One region of the Streptomyces sp. NPDC032472 genome, then DNA from elsewhere that is predicted to be linked to it. Evidence: riboswitches for the same ligand, from Rfam matches in the RefSeq annotation. Region 1 holds a riboswitch; each other region holds the start of a gene.
The links. Region 1 has a riboswitch for cobalamin ahead of AB0F11_RS12560 (ribonucleoside-diphosphate reductase subunit alpha). Riboswitches for the same ligand answer to the same signal wherever they lie in the genome.
Positions count from the first base shown of each region.

Region 2: linked by a shared signal. The riboswitch ahead of AB0F11_RS00410 (energy-coupling factor ABC transporter permease) and the one ahead of AB0F11_RS12560 (ribonucleoside-diphosphate reductase subunit alpha) in region 1 are both predicted to bind cobalamin.
Region 3: linked by a shared signal. The riboswitch ahead of AB0F11_RS02925 (CbtB domain-containing protein) and the one ahead of AB0F11_RS12560 (ribonucleoside-diphosphate reductase subunit alpha) in region 1 are both predicted to bind cobalamin.

Region 1 is NZ_JBEZVK010000015.1:95,035-102,342, reverse strand. Features, by position in the region: gene AB0F11_RS12580 (carbon starvation CstA family protein) at 1-1,525, shown strand, start outside; gene AB0F11_RS12575 (YbdD/YjiX family protein) at 1,522-1,719, shown strand; gene AB0F11_RS12570 (Uma2 family endonuclease) at 1,781-2,365, opposite strand; gene AB0F11_RS12565 (GNAT family N-acetyltransferase) at 2,444-2,941, shown strand; cobalamin riboswitch at 3,001-3,132, shown strand; gene AB0F11_RS12560 (ribonucleoside-diphosphate reductase subunit alpha) at 3,279-5,696, shown strand; gene AB0F11_RS12555 (ribonucleotide-diphosphate reductase subunit beta) at 5,696-6,709, shown strand; gene AB0F11_RS12550 (hypothetical protein) at 6,793-7,308, opposite strand, start outside.
Region 2 is NZ_JBEZVK010000001.1:97,984-105,291, forward strand. Features, by position in the region: gene AB0F11_RS00380 (tRNA-dependent cyclodipeptide synthase) at 1-201, opposite strand, end outside; gene AB0F11_RS00385 (EF-hand domain-containing protein) at 457-669, shown strand; gene AB0F11_RS00390 (PadR family transcriptional regulator) at 788-1,363, opposite strand; gene AB0F11_RS00395 (ATP-binding cassette domain-containing protein) at 1,450-2,262, opposite strand; gene cbiQ (cobalt ECF transporter T component CbiQ) at 2,268-3,017, opposite strand; gene AB0F11_RS00405 (energy-coupling factor ABC transporter substrate-binding protein) at 3,021-3,386, opposite strand; gene AB0F11_RS00410 (energy-coupling factor ABC transporter permease) at 3,392-4,087, opposite strand; cobalamin riboswitch at 4,115-4,334, opposite strand; gene AB0F11_RS00415 (flavodoxin family protein) at 4,564-5,277, shown strand; gene AB0F11_RS00420 (hypothetical protein) at 5,456-5,989, opposite strand; gene AB0F11_RS00425 (SsgA family sporulation/cell division regulator) at 6,084-6,491, opposite strand; gene AB0F11_RS00430 (hypothetical protein) at 6,695-7,006, opposite strand.
Region 3 is NZ_JBEZVK010000003.1:146,417-153,724, forward strand. Features, by position in the region: gene AB0F11_RS02910 (aspartate aminotransferase family protein) at 1-299, shown strand, start outside; gene pucL (factor-independent urate hydroxylase) at 536-1,453, shown strand; gene AB0F11_RS02920 (histidine phosphatase family protein) at 1,450-1,947, opposite strand; cobalamin riboswitch at 1,962-2,096, shown strand; gene AB0F11_RS02925 (CbtB domain-containing protein) at 2,135-2,347, shown strand; gene AB0F11_RS02930 (CbtA family protein) at 2,389-3,141, shown strand; gene AB0F11_RS02935 (hypothetical protein) at 3,163-3,423, shown strand; gene AB0F11_RS02940 (hypothetical protein) at 3,575-4,198, shown strand; gene AB0F11_RS02945 (hypothetical protein) at 4,367-4,738, shown strand; gene AB0F11_RS02950 (hypothetical protein) at 4,796-4,972, shown strand; gene AB0F11_RS02955 (hypothetical protein) at 5,121-5,528, opposite strand; gene AB0F11_RS02960 (hypothetical protein) at 5,589-5,789, opposite strand; gene AB0F11_RS02965 (hypothetical protein) at 5,844-6,671, shown strand; gene AB0F11_RS02970 (FUSC family protein) at 6,802-7,308, shown strand, end outside.

The DNA of each region.
Region 1 (7,308 bases):
GCGCGTGCTGCGGCCGGGCCGGGTCACCGAGGTCTCGGTCATCGGCGTCGCCCTGCTGCTGCTCGCCATCGTCGCCGGCGGCTGGGTGGCGGAGTCCTCCTTCGCGTCCACCTTCACCCTGGAGAAGGAGACGCTGATCATCTGGATGGTCGCCTACGGCTTCGTCGCCTCGGTGCTGCCGGTGTGGATGCTGCTCGCGCCGCGCGACTACCTCTCCACCTTCATGAAGATCGGCACCATCGCCCTGCTCGCCCTCGGCGTGGTCATCGCCATGCCGACCCTGAAGATGCCCTCGATCACCGACTTCGCCGCCCGCGGCGACGGCCCGGTCTTCGCCGGGTCGATGTTCCCCTTCGTCTTCATCACCATCGCCTGCGGCGCGCTCTCGGGCTTCCACTCCCTGGTCTCCTCGGGCACCACCCCGAAGATGATCCAGAAGGAGACCCAGGTCCGGGTCATCGGCTACGGGGCCATGCTGACGGAGTCCTTCGTCGCCGTCATGGCGATGATCGCGGCCACGATCATCGAGCCCGGGCTGTTCTTCGCGGTGAACTCCCCCGCCGGCGTCGTCGGTGCGACCGTCCAGACCGCCTCGCAGGCGGTCGGCAACTTCGGCTTCGCCATCTCGCCGGAATTCCTCGCGCAGGCCGCGAAGGACGTGGAGGAGGCCACCCTGCTCTCGCGCACGGGCGGGGCGCCGACGTTCGCACTCGGGATGTCGGAGATCTTCTCCTCCGTGCTCGGCGGCTCCGGCATGAAGGCGTTCTGGTACCACTTCGCCATCATGTTCGAGGCCCTGTTCATCCTCACCACGCTCGACGCGGGCACCCGCGTGGGCCGGTTCATGCTCCAGGACACCCTCGGCAACGTGCACAAGTCCTTCAAGGACGTCAGCTGGAAGCCGGGCGTGTGGGTGACGAGCGCGCTCGTCGTCGGCGCCTGGGGCTACTTCCTGTGGGTGGGCGTCAAGGACCCGCTGGGCGGCATCAACCAGCTCTTCCCGCTGTTCGGCATCGCGAACCAGCTGCTCGCGGCCGTGGCCCTGGCCGTCTGCACGACCCTGCTGGTGAAGTCCGGGCGGCTGAAGTGGGCCTGGGTGACCGGGGTCCCGCTCGCGTGGGACGTGGCCGTCACCCTCACCGCGAGCTACCAGAAGATCTTCTCGGACGACGTGAAGGTCGGGTTCTTCGCCCAGCGCGACAAGTACCAGGCCGGCATCGACGCCGGGCAGGTGCTCAAGCCCGCGAAGAACATGGACGAGATGCACACCGTCGTCACCAACGCCACGGTCGACGGGGTGCTGTCGGCGCTGTTCGCGGCGCTGATCATCATCGTGCTCCTGGACGCGGCCCGGACCTGCCTGAAGGCCGTCCGCAACCCGGAGGCGGTCAGCCTGTCGGAGGTCCCGTGGACCGAGTCGAAGATCATCGCCCCGGCCGGGCTCGTCGCGACGCCCGAGGAGCGGGCCGAACTCGCCGCCGGACTGGACTCGGGCGGCGGCCGCGCCAAGGAGCCGGTGGCGTGAGCGGGGTCCGCGGGGCGCTGGCGAAGGCCCGGCACTACGTACGGGAGTTCTCGGGCGAGGCGGCGTACGACCGGTACGTCGCGCACGCCCGCTCCCACGACCCGGCCGCCGAGGTCATGACCCGCCGCGCCTTCGAACGCGCCCGCACGGACGCCCGCGAGGCGGACCCCCGCAAGGGCTTCCGCTGCTGCTGACCCGTCCCGCGTACGAGGAAGGGCCCCGCCGGATGCGGCGGGGCCCTTCTCGCGCACCGGCTCAGCGCACCCAGTCCTTGAGGGGCTCGGTCTGGAGGGTGATGCCGACGGGGTCGGGAAGGGCGATGTCTGTGCCGTAGGGCACGATGTGCACGCTCTCGTAGCGTCGGCCGTTGGGCTGGCTGTAGACGGACACTTCGCACTTGGCCCGGTCGACGAGCAGGTAGACGGGGATGCCCGTCCCGGCGTAGGCGCGGGGCTTCTCGACATGGTCCCGACGCTGCGTGTCCGAGTCCCATGAGGTCACCTCGACAGCCATGAGGATCGGGGCGGGGTCGGCCCAGTCACCCTGACCGACGAAAGCATCCGGGTGCGCCAGTACCGCGTCGGGGAACGCCCGCCCATCCCGGTACTCCTGCGCCTTGATCCCCTGGGCAGGGTGCAGGAACAGATCGGGCCGTGACTGCATGCAGACCTTGAGCAGCCACTGGATGATGCGGCCGTGGTCGCCGTCCGGCATCGCTTTGCTCCTGATGACCCCGTCGATGAACTCCAGCCGTGTCCCCTCCCTCTCGCGAGCGGCTATGCGTGCCACGGCTTCGAAATCCTCGGTCAGCATGTGGGGCCGGTCGGTCATGACGCTCATGCCTCGCTCGCCTTCCTCGACGGTGCTGCTTGCGACGATAGCGCCGGGCGCCGACACGCGTCCGGCAGACTCGGTGGCATGGACATCGACATTCGGGGCGCCCTGCCCGCGGAGTACGGGCGGTTGGGCGAGATCACCGGGCAGGCCTACACGGGGGACGGGCTGCTCGACCAGAACGAGGACGACACCTACCTGAACGTGCTGCGCGACGTCGCGGGCCGGGCCGGCGTCGGGGAGGTGCTGGTCGCCGTCCAGGACGGGCAGGTGCTCGGCGGGGTGACCTTCGCCGCGCCGGGCAGCCCGCTCGCCGACGTCGCCGGGCCGCACGAGGCGGAGTTCCGGATGCTCGCCGTAGCCCCGGAGGCCCGCGGGAAGGGCGTCGGGGAGGCCCTCGTCCGGGCGTGCATCGAGCGGGCGCGGGCCCTCGAAGGGGTCACCGCGCTCGTGCTGTCGACCCAGCCGGCGATGCTCGGCGCCCAGCGGATCTACGCCCGCCTGGGCTTCGTCCGCACCCCGGAACTGGACTGGTCGCCGATCCCCGCACTCACGCTGCTCACCTACCGGCTGGAGCTGTAACACCACGCTCAGCAAGGGCCCGACACAACATCTAGGGGGTCGCGCAGACAGGCCCCCCCACATGTATGCTCATCCTCGCTGTCGACGCAGGGGAATCCGGTGCGAATCCGGAACTGTCCCGCAACGGTATGAAGTACACCCCCATCGGTGTCACCGAAGTCCGAGGACCTGCCGACGGTGCACCCGGATCGACCGACCCGGGTGCCGACCACGTCCGGGCCCCGCGGTTGGGCCGGTGGACGCCGCGCGGTGCTGCCCTGGCGGGCCCCTGCCCGCGTGCGCCCGCTCGCTCCCCCGCCGCCGGTGTCCCGGAGCCGAGCGAGGGAGAGCTCCCCCCGTGACCATCGCGCCTTCCGCACCGCGCGCCGAGTCCGACCCGTCCGACAACGGAACCGAGGGCGGGGGCCCCGGGGCCGCGCTTCTGCGTACCCTCACCGAGCTGACCGCCGACCTCCCCGACACCGACCCCGGCCGGGTCGCCGCCGCCGCACTGCGCGGCCGCAGCGCCGACGCCGATGAGGCGGAGCTGCGCGGGCTGGCCACGGAGGCGGCCGCAGGCCTGATCTCCGAAGACCCGGCGTACTCCCGCCTGGCCGCCCGGCTGCTGACGCTCGCCGTCGCCGAGGAGGCCGCGGGCCAGGGGGCCACCTCCTTCTCCGCCTCCGTCGAGGTCGGCCACCGCGAGGGCCTGATCGCCGACCGCACCGCCGAGTTCGTCCGCCTGCACGCGGCCCGCCTCGACGCGCTGGTCGAGCACACCCTCGCCGAGGGCGCCGACGACCGCTTCGGCTTCTTCGGCCTGCGCACCCTGCACAGCCGCTACCTGCTGCGCCACCCGATCACCCGCCAGGTCATCGAGACCCCGCAGCACTTCATGCTGCGCGTGGCCTGCGGCCTCGCCGAGAACGACAGCATCGAGGCGGTCGAGGAAGTCGCCTCGCTGTACCGGCTGATGAGCCGCCTGGACTACCTGCCGTCCTCCCCCACGCTGTTCAACTCCGGCACCCGCCACCCGCAGATGTCGTCCTGCTACCTGCTGGACTCCCCGCTGGACGAGCTCGACTCGATCTACGACCGCTACCACCAGGTCGCGCGCCTGTCGAAGCACGCCGGCGGCATCGGCCTGTCGTACTCGCGCATCCGTGCCCGCGGCTCGCTGATCCGCGGCACCAACGGCCACTCCAACGGCATCGTCCCGTTCCTGAAGACCCTCGACGCCTCGGTCGCCGCCGTGAACCAGGGCGGCCGCCGCAAGGGCGCCGCCGCCGTGTACCTGGAGACCTGGCACGCGGACATCGAGGAGTTCCTGGAGCTGCGCGACAACACCGGTGAGGACGCCCGGCGTACGCACAACCTGAACCTGGCGCACTGGATCCCGGACGAGTTCATGCGCCGCGTGAACGCCGACGGCGAGTGGTCGCTGTTCTCCCCGGCCGATGTGCCCGAGCTGGTCGACCTGTACGGCGAGGAGTTCGACGCCGCGTACCTCAAGGCCGAGGCGGCGGGCCTGGCGAAGAAGACCATGCCGGCCCGCGACCTGTACGGCCGCATGATGCGCACCCTGGCGCAGACCGGCCAGGGCTGGATGACGTTCAAGGACGCCTCCAACCGGACCGCGAACCAGACCGCGCTGCCCGGCACGGTCGTCCACTCCTCGAACCTGTGCACCGAGATCATCGAGGTCACCAACGACGGCGAAACGGCCGTCTGCAACCTCGGCTCGGTCAACCTCGGCGCCTTCGTGCTCGCCGAGAGGGGTGAGATGGACTGGGAGCGCCTCGACGAGACGGTCCGCACCGCCGTGACCTTCCTCGACCGGGTCGTGGACATCAACTTCTACCCGACCGAGCAGGCCGGCCGCTCCAACGCCAAGTGGCGTCCGGTGGGCCTGGGCGCGATGGGTCTGCAGGACGTCTTCTTCAAGCTGCGCCTGCCCTTCGACTCCGCCGAGGCCAAGGCCCTGTCCACGCGGATCGCCGAGCGGATCATGCTGGCGGCCTACGAGGCCTCCGCCGACCTCGCCGAGAAGCACGGCACCCTCCCGGCCTGGGAGCAGACCCGTACCGCCCAGGGCGTGCTGCACCCCGACCACTACGACGTCGAGCTCGCCTGGCCGGAGCGCTGGGACGCGCTGCGCGCCCGGATCGCGGCCACCGGCATGCGCAACTCGCTGCTGCTGGCCATCGCGCCGACCGCGACGATCGCCTCGATCGCCGGCGTGTACGAGTGCATCGAGCCGCAGGTGTCCAACCTGTTCAAGCGCGAGACGCTGTCGGGCGAGTTCCTCCAGGTCAACGGCTACCTGGTGGAGGACCTGAAGAAGCTCGGCGTGTGGGACGCGCAGACCCGCGAGGCGCTGCGCGACTCCTCCGGCTCGGTCCAGGGCTTCGGCTGGATCCCGGCCGAGATCCGCGAGCTGTACCGCACGGCGTGGGAGATCCCGCAGCGCGGTCTGATCGACATGGCCGCGGCGCGCACCCCGTACCTGGACCAGTCCCAGTCGCTGAACCTGTTCATGGAGACGCCGACCATCGGCAAGCTGTCGTCGATGTACGCGTACGCCTGGAAGCAGGGGCTGAAGACCACGTACTACCTGCGTTCGCGCCCGGCGACGAAGATCGCCCGTGCCGCGTCCGGCGGGGCCGCCGTCCCGGCTGCCGTCCCGGCCACCGCCACCCCCCTCCCGCAGGCCCTCGACGCCGAGGCGCTGGCCTGCTCCCTTGAGAACCCCGAGTCCTGCGAGGCCTGCCAGTAATGTCCACCGCCGAGAAGAACCTGCTCGACCCGGGCTTCGAGCTGACGCTGCGCCCGATGCGCTACCCGGACTTCTACGAGCGCTACCGGGACGCGATCAAGAACACGTGGACGGTGGAGGAGGTCGACCTCCACTCGGACGTGGCCGACCTGGCGAAGCTGACGCCGGCCGAGCAGCACATGATCGGCCGCCTGGTGGCGTTCTTCGCGACCGGTGACTCGATCGTCGCGAACAACCTGGTCCTGACGCTGTACAAGCACATCAACTCCCCGGAGGCGCGCCTGTACCTGTCGCGCCAGCTGTTCGAGGAGGCCGTGCACGTCCAGTTCTACCTGACGCTGCTGGACACCTACCTGCCCGACCCGGACGACCGCGCCGCCGCGTTCGCCGCGGTGGAGAACATCCCGTCCATCCGGGAGAAGGCCCAGTTCTGCTTCAAGTGGATGGACTCGGTAGAGAAGATCGAGCGGCTGGAGACGAAGGCCGACCGCCGCCGCTTCCTGCTGAACCTGATCTGCTTCGCCGCGTGCATCGAGGGCCTGTTCTTCTACGGCGCCTTCGCCTACGTGTACTGGTTCCGGTCGCGCGGTCTGCTGCACGGCCTGGCGACGGGCACCAACTGGGTGTTCCGCGACGAGACCATGCACATGAACTTCGCGTTCGAGGTCGTGGACACGGTCCGCAAGGAGGAGCCGGAGCTCTTCGACGGCGAGCTCCAGCAGCAGGTCACCGACATGCTGAAGGAGGCCGTGGAGGCGGAGCTGCAGTTCGGCCGCGACCTGTGCGGTGACGGCCTGCCGGGCATGAACACCGAGTCGATGCGCGAGTACCTGGAGTGCGTCGCCGACCAGCGCCTGGTCCGCCTCGGCTTCGCGCCGGTGTACGGCTCGCAGAACCCGTTCTCCTTCATGGAGCTGCAGGGTGTCCAGGAGCTGACGAACTTCTTCGAGCGCCGGCCGTCGGCGTACCAGGTCGCCGTCGAGGGCACGGTCGACCTGGACGAGGACTTCTAAGACCGGGCGGTCCGTCGGGCGGACCCTCGGCACCACCGGACCGGCCGGGAACCACACGGGCTCCCGGCCGGTCTGCTGTGCTGTTACTTCTTGCAGGTCAGTACGGATACGACGTCGCCGCGCTTGCCCTTGGAGGGGCCGCTGTCGATCACGACGACCCCGGAGGCCCGGCGGGTGTCCGGCGAGGGGATGGTCGCCGTGTGCAGGGGCAGCTCCTTGGACTGCAGGACGTCGGTGAACTCGACCGTGAGGGGGCCCGACTTCGTCGTCCCCTCCCAGTGGTACTTCACCGTGCCGCGGTCGGACCCCACGAGCGTGGCCTTGAACCCCACGCCGTCGGAGCAGTCCGTCTCCTGGAAGGGGTCGAAGTCGGTGTCCACCCGGATGCCCAGGACGCGGACGTTGCGCGAGGTTCCCTTCTTCAGGTCTTCCTCGCCTTCCTTCTTCCCCTGCTTCGCGCCCTTCTTCTTGCCTTCCGCGAAGCCGGTGTCGTACGCCTTCGTGTAGCCGTCCGTGTAGCTCTTGAGGGCCGACTCGGGGCACACCGTCGGGTTGGCGCCCTGCTTGGTGGCGAAGACGTCGTCGTAACTCTGCTTGTA
Region 2 (7,308 bases), on a different contig from region 1:
CACGTGGAGGTCGGCGTAGACGAAGTCGATCTGCGCGAATCGGGGAGCCGCCCACCGGGCGAGACTGCGGATGCGCTCGGAGCTGAAGTAGCTGTTTCCGGGACTCACCCCGATGAGCACATGGTCGCCGTCTTCCCAGACATGTCGGCAGGTGCGGGTGAAGGGCAGAACTTCGAATGATGCGTCAGTTGTGATCGTCACCTGTGTGATCGCCCTTTATGCCACTTGTCCCTGGGAGCCCTGCGCTCCTGGTGTGGCGGCGATGCCGGTACGTTATGCCGTGACCCCGGAACGCGACAAGTCCAGTTCCGATTTCTTGGGCGGAATTATGTGTTCCGCATTCTGGAGGGGTAATTGAATTTCTTTCTGCCGTCCGAACGGGCCCCGGGGACGGGGCGGCGCCCCACTGGCGCTACCCTGAGCCGGTCAACGAGCACCAAGAAGGGGTGGATCCCAGTGGCGGACATCGAGAGCGCGCGGACGACGTTCGGCCGGTTCGACGTGGACGGCGACGGCTTCGTCACGGCCGACGAGTTCCGGCAGGCCATGGCGGAGATGGGCGACCCGTTCGTCACCGGCCCGGTCGCGGACGCCGTCATCGCCGCCAAGGACACGAACGGCGACGGCCTGATGAGCTTCGACGAGTTCTGGGCCTCCCTGAACAAGTAAGCCCCGTGCGACGCCCCCGTTCCGCCCCTGCCGGGGCGGGACGGGGGCGTCGGCCTGCCCGCGTCGGCCTGCCCGGCCTCGGCCCGGCCGCGTCAGCCCCGTACGTCAGCCCCGTACGTCAGCCCGTCGCGGCGAGCCGGTCCGGCTCCGGGCCGGGCTCCGTCATGTCCTCGACCTCGGCGAGGGCCTCCTCCAGCCATCGCAGCCAGAACGTCTCCAGGCCGGTCCCGCCGTGCAGCACGAGCCGGCGCAGCCTGTCCTCGTCGGAGTCCCGCTCCGGCGGGAAGTCCTTGGCCTCGATGGCCTCGTACACCGCCAGCTGCCTGCGGTGCAGCTCCAGGTGGCGCCGCAGCTCCGCGGCCAGCCCCTGCGGCCCCACGACGGCCGCCGCCCGGATCCGCAGCAGCAACGGATCCCGGATCGCCTTCGGGTCCTGGCTCTCGCCGACCCACCGGGCGAGCTCCGCGCCGCCGGCCGGCAGCACCTCGTACTCCTTCTTCTGCCCCCGTACGGGCACCTCGCCGGGCAGCGCCCGGATCAGCCCGGCCTCCTCCAGCCGGCCGAGCTCCCGGTAGATCTGCTGGTGCGTCGCGGACCAGAAGTATCCGATCGACCTGTCGAACCGCCGGGTCAGCTCCAGCCCCGACGAGGGCTTCTCGAGCAGGGCGGTGAGGATGGCGTGGGGCAGCGACATGCCGTCATCCTAGGGAGCCCCGGGACGGGGGCCGCGGGCACCGGCGCCGGGGCACCAGTCCCGACGCCGCCGGCCCGGGCCGCCCGTCAGTGCCAGGAGGCCAGTGCCTCCGGGGTCTTCGGCCCCGGCGCCTGCGCCCCCAGCAGGTCCCGGGCCCGCAGCAGCGCCGTCACTGCCGGGGCCCACGCCTGGCGCAGGCCCGCCCCCGCCAGGAGCTCCGGGTCCGCCAGCAGCCGCGGCGCCGGGCCGAAGCGGATCCCGGACGGGGTCAGCACCGCCGCGTCATCGGCCCAGCGCACGGCCAGGTCGACGTCGTGCGTGGCCATGACCACCGTCGTCCCGCGCGAGCGGAGCCCGGCCAGGGTGTCCAGCAGCCGTTCCTGGCCCTCGGGGTCGAGGCCGGCCGTCGGCTCGTCCAGGATCAGCACCCGCGGGGCCATCGCCACCGCGCCCGCGATCGCCGCGCGCTTGCGCTGCCCGTACGAGAGCAGGTGCGTCGGGCGGTCCCGCAGCGCCGTGATGTCGAGCGCCGCCAGTGCCGAGTCCACCCGGGCCCGCACCTCGTCCACGGGCAGGCCCAGGTTCATCGGGCCGAAGGACACGTCCTGCTCGACGGAGGCGGCGAACAGCTGGTCGTCCGGGTCCTGGACGACCAGCTGGACCGCGGTGCGCAGCCTGGTCAGGCCCGCCCGGTCGTACGAGACCGGGCTGCCGTCGAGGCGCAGCTCGCCCGAGGCGGGCCGCAGGCCGCCGCTGAGCAGCCGCATCAGCGTGGTCTTGCCGCTGCCGTTGCGGCCCAGCAGGACCAGCGCCCGCCCCTCGGCGATGGCGAAGTCCACACCGCTCAGCACCGCGGGGCCGTCCTCGTACGCGTAGCCGGCGCCGGCCAGTTCCACCATCGGGTTCACAGGTACAAGCCCTTCAGGGTGAGAGTCAGCGCGACCAGGCCGGCCAGCAGGGCCGCCGAGGCCGCGAGGAAGCGCCACGACAGCGCCGCCTCGGGGACGAGGACCCGCAGCGTGCCGTCGTAGCCGCGCCCGGCCAGGCCCGACTGGAGCCGCGCCGCGCGGTCGAAGGCCCGGACGAAGGAGGTCGCGGCGAGCCCGGCGAGGGACCGCCACACCGCCGCCCGGCCCGTGTGCCCCAGGCGGGCCGCCTGGGCGCGCTTGACCCGGTCGAGGGAGTCCAGCAGCAGGAACCCGATCCGGTACATGACCAGGGCCACGTCCACCACGGGCGCGGGGACGCCGGCCCTGGCCAGCCGGGGCAGCACGTCCGAGACGGGGGTGGTGAACGCGAACAGCAGCACGCCGAGCGAGGCCGCCGACGTACGCAGCAGCAGCTCGGCGGCGTGCCGGGGGCCGTCCGGGGCCAGCGAGACGGGTCCCGCCGCCCCGCCCACCGCGAACAGCAGCGGCACCGCCCCGGTGAAGCAGAAGCCGAGCGGGATCCGGAAGGCCCGCCACAGCTGCCGCCCGGCGACCCCGGCCGGACCGAGCAGCACGGCGAGGGTTGCGGCGGCCACCAGGGGGCCGCCGGGCCAGGGCGGCAGGCACACGGCGGTGACCGTCAGGCCGAGCCCCAGCAGGGCCTTCTCCAGCGGGTGGCGGCCGCGCCAGCGACTGCTGTGCGCGGCCACGTCGATCGGCAGCACCGCCTACGACTCCGAGGCCGCGGGGGTGGCTGCGGCATCGGCCGGGGCGGCGGTGGCGGCGGCCGCCGCGGCGGCCGCGCCCTGGCGGCGGCCCTTGCGGACGCCGAAGTAGTACGCGAGCACCCCCGCGCCCAGCGCCGCCTGCAGGGCGAACAGCGCCGACTCCACCTCGGCCGAGGGCGGTTCGTACAGCGGCGAGAACCACGGCTCGTAGTCCGGCTTGAGTTCGGTGATGGCCGCCTCGGCCTGGTTGTCGGCGCCCGCGAACGGCTCCTCCTTCCCCTCGCCGAGCCCCAGCGCGATCGGCAGCACGGCGAGGGCCGCCACCAGGAGCAGCAGCAGTCCGTTGATCTTCGCGTTCCGGCTCATGCCCGTCACACCGTCGCCTTCTGCTCGCTGCGGCCCGCGGTGAGCCTGGCGACGCCCAGCCGGACCAGGTCGGACTTGCTGGACTGCATCAGCAGCCGCATCACCAGGACGGTGAGCAGGCCCTCGCTCACGGCCAGCGGGATCTGCGTGACCGCGAAGATGCCGCCGAACTTGCCGAGCGCGCCGAGGAAGCCGGTGCCCGGGTCCGGGAAGGCCAGCGCCAGCTGCACCGAGGTCACGCAGTAGGTGACCAGGTCGGCGAAGAACGCGCCCAGGAACACCGACACCATCAGCGGGGCGTCGAAGCGCCGCAGCAGCGCGTAGATCCCGTAGCCCGCCCAGGGTCCGGCGATCGCCATGGAGAAGACGTTCGCGCCGAGGGTCGTCAGCCCGCCGTGCGCCAGCAGCAGCGCCTGGAAGAGCAGGGTGATCGTGCCGAGCACCGCCATGATCGGCGGCCGGAACAGGATCGCACCGAGCCCGGTCCCCGTGGGGTGGGAACAACTGCCCGTCACCGAGGGGATCTTCAGGGCGGACAGGACGAAGGTGAACGCTCCGGATGCGCCGAGCAGCAGCGTGCTCTCCGGGTTGGCCTTCACCTCGCGGGTGAGCGCCCGCACGCCGTGGACGACGAAGGGAGCGGACGCGGCGCCCCAGGCGACCGCGTGCCAGGGGGGCAGGAAGCCCTCGGCTATATGCATGAGTGGGAGACCTCTCCAGCACCTCGTGGATGGACAACGCGCCCCGGCCGGTCTCCTGGCTCACGGGTGCTGATGCCCTGGCTCCGCCTTCCCGGGCGATGCGGATCCCCCCGCGCCGCCCAGTGGCTTCCCGCAGGAGTAGAGCCGGACTTCCCGTTCACAGTGGCGAGGGCCGCACCGGTCTTGCACCGGTTTCCCGTACACCAAGGCCCGCTGACCCTATTCGGCCGCATGGACCCGAAACAACCCGGCTTCCGGCCTCCGGCAGCCGCCGCCCGTTCCGCTTGCGGCCGCCGGGCCGCGCCGCGGTGCCCGCGGCGCACGCGAACCGGTGCCCGGGCCACGGAAGTTCCCCGCCTCGGCGCACGACCGGCGCACGTCCCGGCGCCCTTCCGCTCCCGCACCCCGACGGGCCGAGAGGCCCGTACGGCCGCGCCCCGGTGGCGGGGCGGCCCACGGCTGCACAGGCTGTCCCCGTGGCCACCGAACACGACTACTCCGATCTGAGCGCCGTGTACGTCAACTGCACGCTCAAGCGCTCGCCCGAGACCAGCAACACCGAGGGCCTGATCTCCAGGAGCCGCGCCGTCATGGAGTCGGCCGGCGCCCGCACCTCCCTGATCCGCGCCGTCGACCACGACATCGCCACCGGCGTCTGGCCGGACATGACCGAGCACGGCTGGGAGAGCGACCAGTGGCCGGTCCTCTACAGCGAGGTCATGGCCGCCGACATCCTCGTCCTGTGCGGGCCCATCTGGCTCGGCGACAACAGCTCGGTGATGAAGCAGGTCATCGAACGGCTCTACGCCTGCTCCTCGCTCCTGAACGAGCAGGGCCAGTACGCCTACTACGGGCGGGTCGGCGGCGCCATCGTCACCGGCAACGAGGACGGCGTGAAGCACTGCGCCATGAACATCCTCTACAGCCTCCAGCACCTCGGCTACACGATCCCCCCGCAGGCCGACGCCGGCTGGATCGGCGAGGCCGGCCCCGGACCCTCGTACCTCGACCCGGGTTCGGGCGGTCCCGAGAACGACTTCACCAACCGCAACACGACCTTCATGTCGTGGAACCTGATGCACCTGGCGGCCCTGCTCAAGCGCTCCGGCGGCATCCCGGCCCACGGCAACCAGCGCTCCCGATGGGACGCAGGCTGCCGCTTCGACTTCCCCAACCCCGAACACCGCTGACCCGCGGCCACGGGCCGCGGGCGCGGCCGCCCCGGGCCGGTACGCCTGCATCCAGGACTGGTTCGGCAACGGCGGCCCGAGCACCATGCGGATCCGCCCGGCGGCGTGACCGCCGACCGTCTGACCTGACCGCCCGGCGGCGTGACCGCCGGGCGGCCTGCACCGGCCGGTGTCCGCGTCAGCAGCACACGTTGCGGTGCGCGACGTCGAGGACGAACCGCTCGGGCGCGTGCAGCTTGAACGAGGTGAAGGAGGGCTTGCTGTCGAAGGCGGCGCCGAAGGTCACGTACCCCTCGAAGTCGCCGGTCAGCGCCAGGCCCCGCAGCGCCGTCAGGTGGGTCCTGACGAGCGTGGGCCCGCGGTAGCTGCTCCTGCCGTCGTCCAGGTGGGCGGCGGCGGGGTGCAGGCGGATCTGCAGGAAGTACCTCCCGGCCAGCGGGACCGGCTTCCCGGACCCGTCGTGGACCAGCCTCGGGACGCGGGTGACGGTGACGTCGGGCACCCGGCCCTTGAGGTCGATGACGATCCGGTCGTACGAGCAGTGCCCGGCCCACCGGGCATTGACGACGAGCGGGGTCGACGCGGTGGTGCGTGCGGCGCCGGCCGCGGCCGGGACGGCGGCGGTGGAGGCCGGTGCGGCGAGGGTGATCCCGGCGGCGAGCAGGGCCCCCGTGGCCAGGGCCACGGTCTGCCGGCGGCGGAGGTGGTTCATGACGTCCCCCTGTTTCTCCTGAGACGGGGACTGCTGTCACTGCCGAAGACACACCCGGCGCACACATGGTTCCGGCAAATCCAAATAAATCAGACTAACGGGACAGAAGCCCGCTGAGCCCCGCGTCGAGGTCGTAGTGCCGCTGCTCCTCGCCCCGCGGCACCAGTTCGACCAGCCGCCGACACAGCGCCCGCACGTCCTTCGCGCGGGCGGAGACCACGCAGCTGCGGCCGCCGCCCTCGAAGGAGAGGCACACCCGCGGCTCGCTGCCGCGCCGCCCCGGCCACACGCGGATGTCGCCCTCGCCGGTGGCGCGACTCTCGCCGTCGAGCAGCAGGTCCCTGGAGAACACCCACCGGGCGAGGCGCCTGCCGCCGCCCTGGAAGTCGAGGGTGAGCTCGTACGGCCGCTCGCAGCGGTACGTGAAGGCCGCCAGCAGGGGGAGGGGCCGCGCGGCGCCCTCCAGCCGGATCGGAAGGACGCGGTGCTCGATGCCGGTCATGGGCGGTGCGCCTCCTGCGGCGGGGGAGGGGGAACGGAGGGGGCGGAGGGAGTGGAGGCCCCACCCCCGGAAGCTAGTCCACGCGCGCCCCGGACCGCCGGGCCGAAGGTCCCCACTCCGGGGGCCCGTAGGCCCTCTTCCCACAGGCACGCGCACGGGCTCGCCTCCCGGGGGAGAGACGGGCCCGCTGCGTCACCGCACGGCTACGGCAGGGGCCCGAAGGTGAACACCCCGTGCCCGTTGCCCTGTCCGATGACCGTGGCGCCCGCGCCGTTGACCTGGGAGCCGTTGCCCTGGTTCGAGGCCCCGGAGCCGGTGGCCACCTGCTGCGTCGTGGCGGAGTTGCCGGCGTTGCAGCCGGCCACGCCGCCGGCGAAGATCTCGCCGACCGAGGCGTTCGACGCCGTCCCCGCCGCGGCCCCGTTGTCGGCCTGGGCGGTGCCGGCGCAGAGCGCGACGGCGAGGGGAAGCGCTGCGAGCGCGGCGATCACACGGGCGGTGCGGATGCTTGCCATGGTGAAGTCCTCCAGTACACAAAAAGGCTGCGGTCCACGGCGGTTGGCCGGCCGCCGGGGGTGTGGCCGCGACGTCACGTGATCACCATGGCGCAGAAGATCACCGCGCAACCAGCCCTGCCCGCACGGTTCGCCCTGAAGCGTGACCAACCCCAGCCCAAACCTCAACGCCCGGACAATCCCCGGCGATTGCCGCATCAGCGTCTCCGCCGAGCTCGTTGCAGCGGCAAAACACAAGGGCCCGGCGCACTGTGTGTGCGCCGGGCCCCTCCGAGCCGAGCCGGGTCAGTCCCGCGAGCCGA
Region 3 (7,308 bases), on a different contig from region 1:
CCCTCGCCGAGCGGCACCCCTCGGTCGGCGAGGTCCGGGGCCTGGGCACCTTCTGGGCGCTGGAGCTCGTACGGGACCGGGCCACGCGGGAGCCGCTCGTGCCGTACAACGCCGCGGGCGCCGACAACGCCCCGATGGCCGCGTTCGCCGCCGCCTGCAAGAAGGGCGGCCTGTGGCCGCTGACCGCCGGGAACCGCATCCACGTCGCCCCGCCGTGCAACATCGCGGCCGACGACGTGGCCAAGGGGCTGGCCGTCCTCGGCGAGGCCCTCTCGGTGGCCGACGCGCACACCGTCTGACCTGCAGCGTCAGCGGGACGCCCAAGCCGTGGGTGCCCGTTCTCGGAGGATCCGCGCCATTACGAACAGCACGTGAACATGCTGAAATCCGACAGAGCACCTACGGACCGGGATGCACGTCAGTCCCGGGGCGGTCCCACGGGGACTGAACGGCGGGGGGCGGGCCGCGGCCCGCCGGACGCCGGGCGTACGGGATCCAGCCAGCCGGACCCCGCGTACCCGAAGGAAGACAGCGCATGAGCAAGCACGTCCTGGCCCAGAACCAGTACGGCAAGGCCGAGAACCGCATCGTCAAGGTCACCCGCAAGGGCAGCGACGGCTCCTGGCACGAGATCCGCGACCTCAACGTCTCGGTCGCGCTGCGCGGCGAGTTCCGCGACGTCCACCTCACCGGCGACAACACCAACTGCCTGCCGACCGACACCACCAAGAACACGGTGTACGCCTTCGGCAAGGAGCACGGCATCGAGTCGCCCGAGGCCTTCGGCATCCTGCTGGCCAAGCACTTCGTCTCCTCGCAGGCGCCGATCCGCGAGGCGCAGATCCGCATCGAGGAGTTCGCCTGGGAGCGGATCCCGGTGCCCACGCGCAAGGAGCAGCACTCCTTCGTCCGCAAGGGCCAGGAGGTGCGCACCGCGCAGATCACCTACAGCGAGACCACCGGCCTGCAGGTCATCTCCGGCCTGAAGGACCTGACCGTGATGAACTCGACGAACTCCGAGTTCCACGGCTACATCAAGGACAAGTACACGACGCTCAAGGAGGCGTACGACCGCATCCTGGCGACCAAGGTCACCGCGCGCTGGGCGCACTCGGCGCTGGCCGGCGACGACGCCGCCTTCGACTGGGACCGGTCGTACAAGAAGGTCCGCAAGCACATGCTGGAGGCCTTCGCCGAGACGTACTCGTACTCGCTCCAGCAGACGCTGAACCAGATGGCCGAGCGGGTGCTCGACAACTGCCCGCGGGTCAACGAGGTGCGCCTGAACCTCCCCAACAAGCACCACTTCCTGGTGGACCTGGAACCGTTCGGCCTCAAGAACGACAACGAGGTCTACTTCGCGGCGGACCGCATGTACGGCCTCATCGAGGGCACCGTCCACCGCGACGGCGTACAGCCGGTCATCGCGACGAGCGACTGGATCGTGGCCTAGGAGTCCGTGGACGGCGGCCCGGCGGCCCCGGACGGCAGCCCGGCGTCCGCCTCCGGTTCGCCGAGCCGGAGGTTCCAGCGCCCGGCGCGCCCGGTGAGCGTGGTGACGTGGCCGGGCCGGACGTCGAGCCGCCAGAACGCCGCGGCCGGCAGGTCCAGGGCGTGCACCACGGCGGCCCGTACGACGGCCTGTTCGACGACCGCGCGGTGCGTGCCGGGGGCCAGGCCGGCCAGTTCGGCGCCGACGCGGGCGGTCAGTGCGGCGAGGGACTCCCCGCCGGGCGGCGCGTACGCGGGATCGGTCAGCCAGCGCCGGACGCCGTCGGGGTCCTCGGCGGCGACCTCGTCCAGGGGCCGGCCCGCCCAGCGGCCGGTGTCCTGGCCGCGCAGGCCCTCGTATCCGGGGCAGGGGGCACCGTGACCGAATCTCGCCCGTCGAACGGAGTCGTCGAACGGCGCTGTGACGAACCGAACTCGTACGACGCCGCTCTTCATAAAGGGAGCATAAGCGGGGTACCGTCTCGGACGACAACCAAACAAGACGACGGTACGACGGAAGCCGGTGGAAATCCGGCACGGTCGCGCCACTGTGAACCCGCCCGCGAGGGAGGGAAGTCAGACCCGTCACCGTCGTTGCGAGCACCACTGACCGGGACGCGTGTTCCCTCTGGAGGTACCTGCCATGGCCAACCCCGCCGTGCCCGCTTCGGCCCCTGCCGTTGCCCCGATCTCGCTCTCCGCGCTCGCCCCGTGGGCGGTCTTCGCCGGCATCCTGATGCTCGTGCTGCTCTACCTCGTCGGTGCCGAACAGGGCGCCACCGCCCTCTTCGAGGGCGACACCGTCCACGAGTGGATGCACGACGGCCGCCACCTGCTCGGTTTCCCCTGCCACTGATCCGCTGATCCGCTGATCCCCGCGATCTGCAAGGGAAGCCCATGAACCCCATTTCCCCCCGCGTCCTGCTGGTGCGGGGCATGCTCGCCGGCCTGTTCGCCGGTGCCGCCGCGTTCCTCGTCGCGTACGTCCTCGGCGAGTCCAAGGTCGACGCGGCCATCGCCCTCGAGGAGGCCGCCTCCGCCGGGCACGACCACGCCGAGGAGGGCCCGGTCAGCCGGGCCCTGCAGGCCACGGCCGGCCTCGGCACCGGCACGCTGCTGTACGGCGTCGCGTTCGGCGGCATCGCCGCCCTCGTCTTCTGCTACGCCCTCGGCCGCATCGGCCGCTTCGGCCCGCGGGCCACGGCGGCCCTCGTCGCCGGCGGCCTGTTCGTCACCCTGAACCTGGTGCCGTTCCTCAAGTACCCCTCCAACCCGCCGGCCGTCGGCGACCCCGACACCGTCGTCACCAGGACCACGCTCTTCGTGCTGATGATCGCGCTGAGCGTGCTGCTGGGCGTGGGTGCGCTGATCCTGGGCCGCCGCCTGGCGCCCGGGATGGGCAACTGGAACGCCTCGGTCGTCGCCTCGCTGGCCTTCGTCGCGGCGGTCGGGATCGCGTACGCGTTCCTGCCGGCCGTCAACGAGGTCCCCGAGGACTTCCCGGCCACCCTCATCTGGCAGTTCCGCCTCGCGACCCTGGGCATCCAGACCGCGATGTGGACGACTTTCGGCCTGGCCTTCGGTTTTCTTGCCGAACGGGCCCTTGTCCCCGCCGCCGCCCCCAAGGAGGCTGTTCAGCTGACGAGTTGACCAGTGAGGGGCCGGTGATACATGCAGACGGCGATCTGCCGGACGGCGTTCTGCCGATGGCGCGGATGGACCGGTGCGGTCCCGTTCTGGCTCAACTCCGTCGTCCTGGTCCTGGCCCCTTTCACCGCCGTCACGCTGCTGGCCCAGATCGGCATCATCGCGGCCCTGGCCGCGGTCGGCGGCCTGGTCCGCCATCTCTGGTACGGCGACTACGGCCACCCGGCCATCCACCTCGCCGCCGCCCTCATGGGGGCGGCGGCGGTGGCGTTCGTGGTGGTCTGAACGGCCGGGTCCACGGCCCCGTCCACCGTCGGGCGTGTGACGCAACGTCAGTCCCCGGCGTTGTCAAGGGTGCCGAGGGGCCGGGACGGAGTCCACTGCTCTGAGGAGGACCGGCCGCCGGAGCCGGTGCATCGGACCGGGAGGACATTCCATGCTCCGCGCCAAGTGGGTGGTCGGCGTGCTGACGGCGGTTCTGCTGGGCACCGGGATAGGGCTGCTGCGGGGAACCGAGGGCGCTCTGGTCGCGCCTGCCGGCGCCGCCGACGCCCTGCCGTCCCGGGCCCTGGGGCTGTCCGGGCACCGGCGGCTCGTCGAGCAGCTGGAGCAGGCGGGGCGGCACACGTCGGGGAAGGGGTCGCGTCCCTCCCGAGCCGCGGCCATCACCCCGCTGCGGGCCGCACGGCCGCTGCGGCTGCACATCCCCAGCCTGGGCGAGGACCTGCCGTTCGGCGAGCCCGGCGACCCGGGCGGCGCGGCGGCCGGTGAGGGCGAGGAGGCCGCCTGGGAGGCCGGCAGCCCGGCTCCGGGCGCGGCGGGCACGGCCGTGGTCGGCGCGGAGGACCTGCGGCTCGCCGAGCTGCGGCGGGGACTGACCGTCGAGATCGCGCGGGCCGACGGCCGTACCGCGGTCTTCACCGTGGACGCGGTCTCGCCGGCCGGGGTCACCGGTCGCGGGCAGCGGCCCGGGCGGGCCCGCCTCAGGCTGGTCAGCGGTGAGACCACGGTCCTGGCCCGGCTGACCGGCCAGCGCCGCACCGGGCACAGCGCCGACTGAGCACGGCGGGCCGGGCCGGGCGGCGCACCGTACGGGCCCGTGTCGGCCGGGCCCGTGTCGGCCGGGCTGCGGTCCCGTGTCATCCGTGGGGGGTGTCTTCCTCCCCCGGTCGGGGGCTTCTGCAGCCGGGGCGGAGAGTCCGCCGTTCTGTCGGGGCAGACCCCCCGCATGAGCGGGACACGGCATGCGCGGACGGCGGTGACCAGGGCCCTCGCGGCCGCCTGTGTCGCGCTGCTGTGCCTGTTCGCGGCCGGTCCCGCCGCCGCGTCCGCGGCCTGCGAGGCGGATGCGGTCCGGCATTCCGCCTCCGGGTCGCCGGGCGAGCCCGGGGCACCCGCCGAGCGGGAGTCCGATCCGGCCGCGGAGCCCGAGGCACGGGCCGCGGTACGGCCGGTGGTCCGGGGGCTGCCCGGTATCCGGCAGCTGCTGCGGGTGTTCCACGTGAAACACCGCGGCCCCGCGGCGGCTGCCGTCGTGGGTGCGGCGGAAGGGCCGGCGCCGGCCGGGGAGACGGTGCGGAGCGTGGTGCTGCGCTGCTGAGCGGGCCGAGCAGCAGCGCATCCCCCGTACTCCCCCGAACCACCGTGAGGTTCCGGCATGCCCATCGACCCGTTCGCCGCGCTGAACGCCATGCTCCGCGCCGAGGCCGTCCGCTCCACCCCGCCGCCGAGGCGGGAGCCGTCCACGCGGGAGATGCCCGCGCACGAGACCCCGGGCGCGCGGCCGACCGAGCCCGAGGAGGCCGCGGTCCGCGGTACCGCGTCCGAGGACTGACGTACAGGCAGGACTGACGTACAGGCAGGACTTGACTGAGGTACAGCCAGGACAGGAAACGGGGCGCCGCCCCCGTGCCGTCGGCGACGGTCACGGGGTGCGGCGCCCGCGCTGGGGTCTGCGTCTGCGCCTGCGCCTGCGCCCGTGCTCAGGGTTCGCGGGTGTGGTAGCGGTAGAACGCCACGACGCCGACGGCGGCACCGGTGATGAGACCGATCCAGCTGGAGCGGAGGATCGAGTGGTCGGTGAGGCTGTTGAGGTAGCCGACGGCGATCCCGCCGAACACGCCGTACGCGGCGGCGCGCGTCTCCTGCTTCATGCGGGGGCCGACGCGGGCGAGGGTGAGCATGATCCCGGCGAAGAGCACGCCGCAGAGGATCCCGTAGAAGACGTTGCCCGCGTCGACGGGGCCCTGCTGCCGGTTGAGGAAGGCCGCCCAGACCCCGTAGACGAGGCCGAGGAGCACCGCGCGCGTCAGCGCGCCCGTGTCCGCGTGCCGTGTGGCCGCCATCTGCCGGTGGTGCCGCCCGTGGGCGGCAGGTGCCGCATGTGCCATGACGGGGCTCCTCTCTCCCACCCACCAGGGCACACCCGGCGCCCCCGGGCGGCAAGTGGATCAGGCGGCGCGCACGGCGACGGCGTCGACCTCGAAGAGCATCCCGGGCAGGGCGAGCGAGGCCACCTCGGCCCGGGTCATGGCGTGTGCGATCGCGCACTCGGGGCCGTTGTCGACGGCAGGGCCCCGGTGGCGGATCTCGGCGCACCGTGCAAGGAAGGGAAAGCCCGCCGCCGATCGCCGCCGCGCGCCCTGCGCCACCCGACCGCACCAACCCCGCTCGCGCCGGCCGTCGCCGCGGATTCCCCTGGTGACGTGCGCACCTACCTGTCGGCGGTCCTCATCGTGCTCGTGGCGCTCCTCGTGCCCGCGAGCGCCGTCGCGTACTGGGCCGACCGCGAGCTGGGCGACGCCGACCGCTACACCGCCGCCATGTCCCCGCTGGCCTCCGACCCGGCCGTCCAGGAGGTCGTCGTCACACAGGCCGCCCGGGCCCTGTCCGGGGAGATCGACGCCGGCCCGTTCCAGGGCGCGGTCGACGCCCTGCTCGGCGAGGCGCTGCGCTCCTTCGTCGGCACCCCGGCCTACCGCACCGCCTGGGACGCGGCGAACCGGGCCGCGCACGCCGCGTTCTTCCAGGCGCTCACCACCGGCCACGGAGACGCCGTCACCCTCGACCTCGCGCCCGTCATCGCGCAGGTCAAGGCGGAACTCGTCGCCGACGGCACGCCGTTCGCGGACCGGATCCCGGTGACCCACGTCCAGGTGAAGGTCATGGAGTACGACAACCTCGGCGCGCTCCGGAAGGAGTTCCGCATGCTGGAGATCGCGGGGGTCTGGCTGCCGGTGCTGACCGTGGTGCTGGCCGCGGCGGCGATCGCCGTCGCGGTCCACCGCCGCCGGGCGGTGGCCGCCACCGGCCTCGGGCTCGCCGTCGGCGCCGTCCTGCTGTGGATCGCGGTCGTGGTGTGCCGCCGGCTCACCCTGGACGACCTGCCGGACGACGTCGACCGCTCTGCCGCGGGTGCGGTGTACGACGCGCTGACCGCGTTCCTGCGCACCACCGCGTGGGTCGTGCTGGCCATCGGGCTGGCGGCCGCACTGGCCGCATGGGTGACAGGCCGGGTGCGCCGCACGCCCTGAGCGCCGTACCCCATAAGCTCGGAAGGTACCAAGCACGCAGAACAGCCCAGAGAACCCAGAAGCCCCCAAGAAGCCAGAACCGTACAGAAGAACCGAAGACCCGACTCGCGAGCGGCGGCACGGAAGCGGAATGAGCACCGAACGCACCGACCACATACCGTCCGGGCGGGCCCGGCCGCACCCGCTGGCCCCGCCGGCCTGGCTGCTCAAGGGGCTGCGCCCGACCTCCGACCCGATCCCCTGGGCGGCTGTCGCACGCGCGGGAATCGCCATGGCGGCCCCGCTGGCCGTCGGCTTCGCCCTCGACGAACCGGAGTACGGGGCCCTCGTCTCGATGGGCGCCCTGTCGGGCGTCATCGCCGACACCGCGGACGCCTACCGGATGCGGATCCTGAACATCGCCGTGCCGCAGTTGTTCGGTGCGGTGGGAGTCGCCCTGGGCACCCTGGTGTTCGGACACGGCTGGCTCGCCGTCGGTGTGCTCACCCTGATCGCGCTGGTCTCCGGGATGATCTCCTCGATCGGCACGGTCGCCTCCGTCTCCGGGCTGCTGCTCCTGCTCAACGCCGTCGTCGGCGCGGGCCTGCCGCTGCCGCGGCCCTGGTGGACCGCCCCGCTGCTGCTCGCCGCGGGCGGG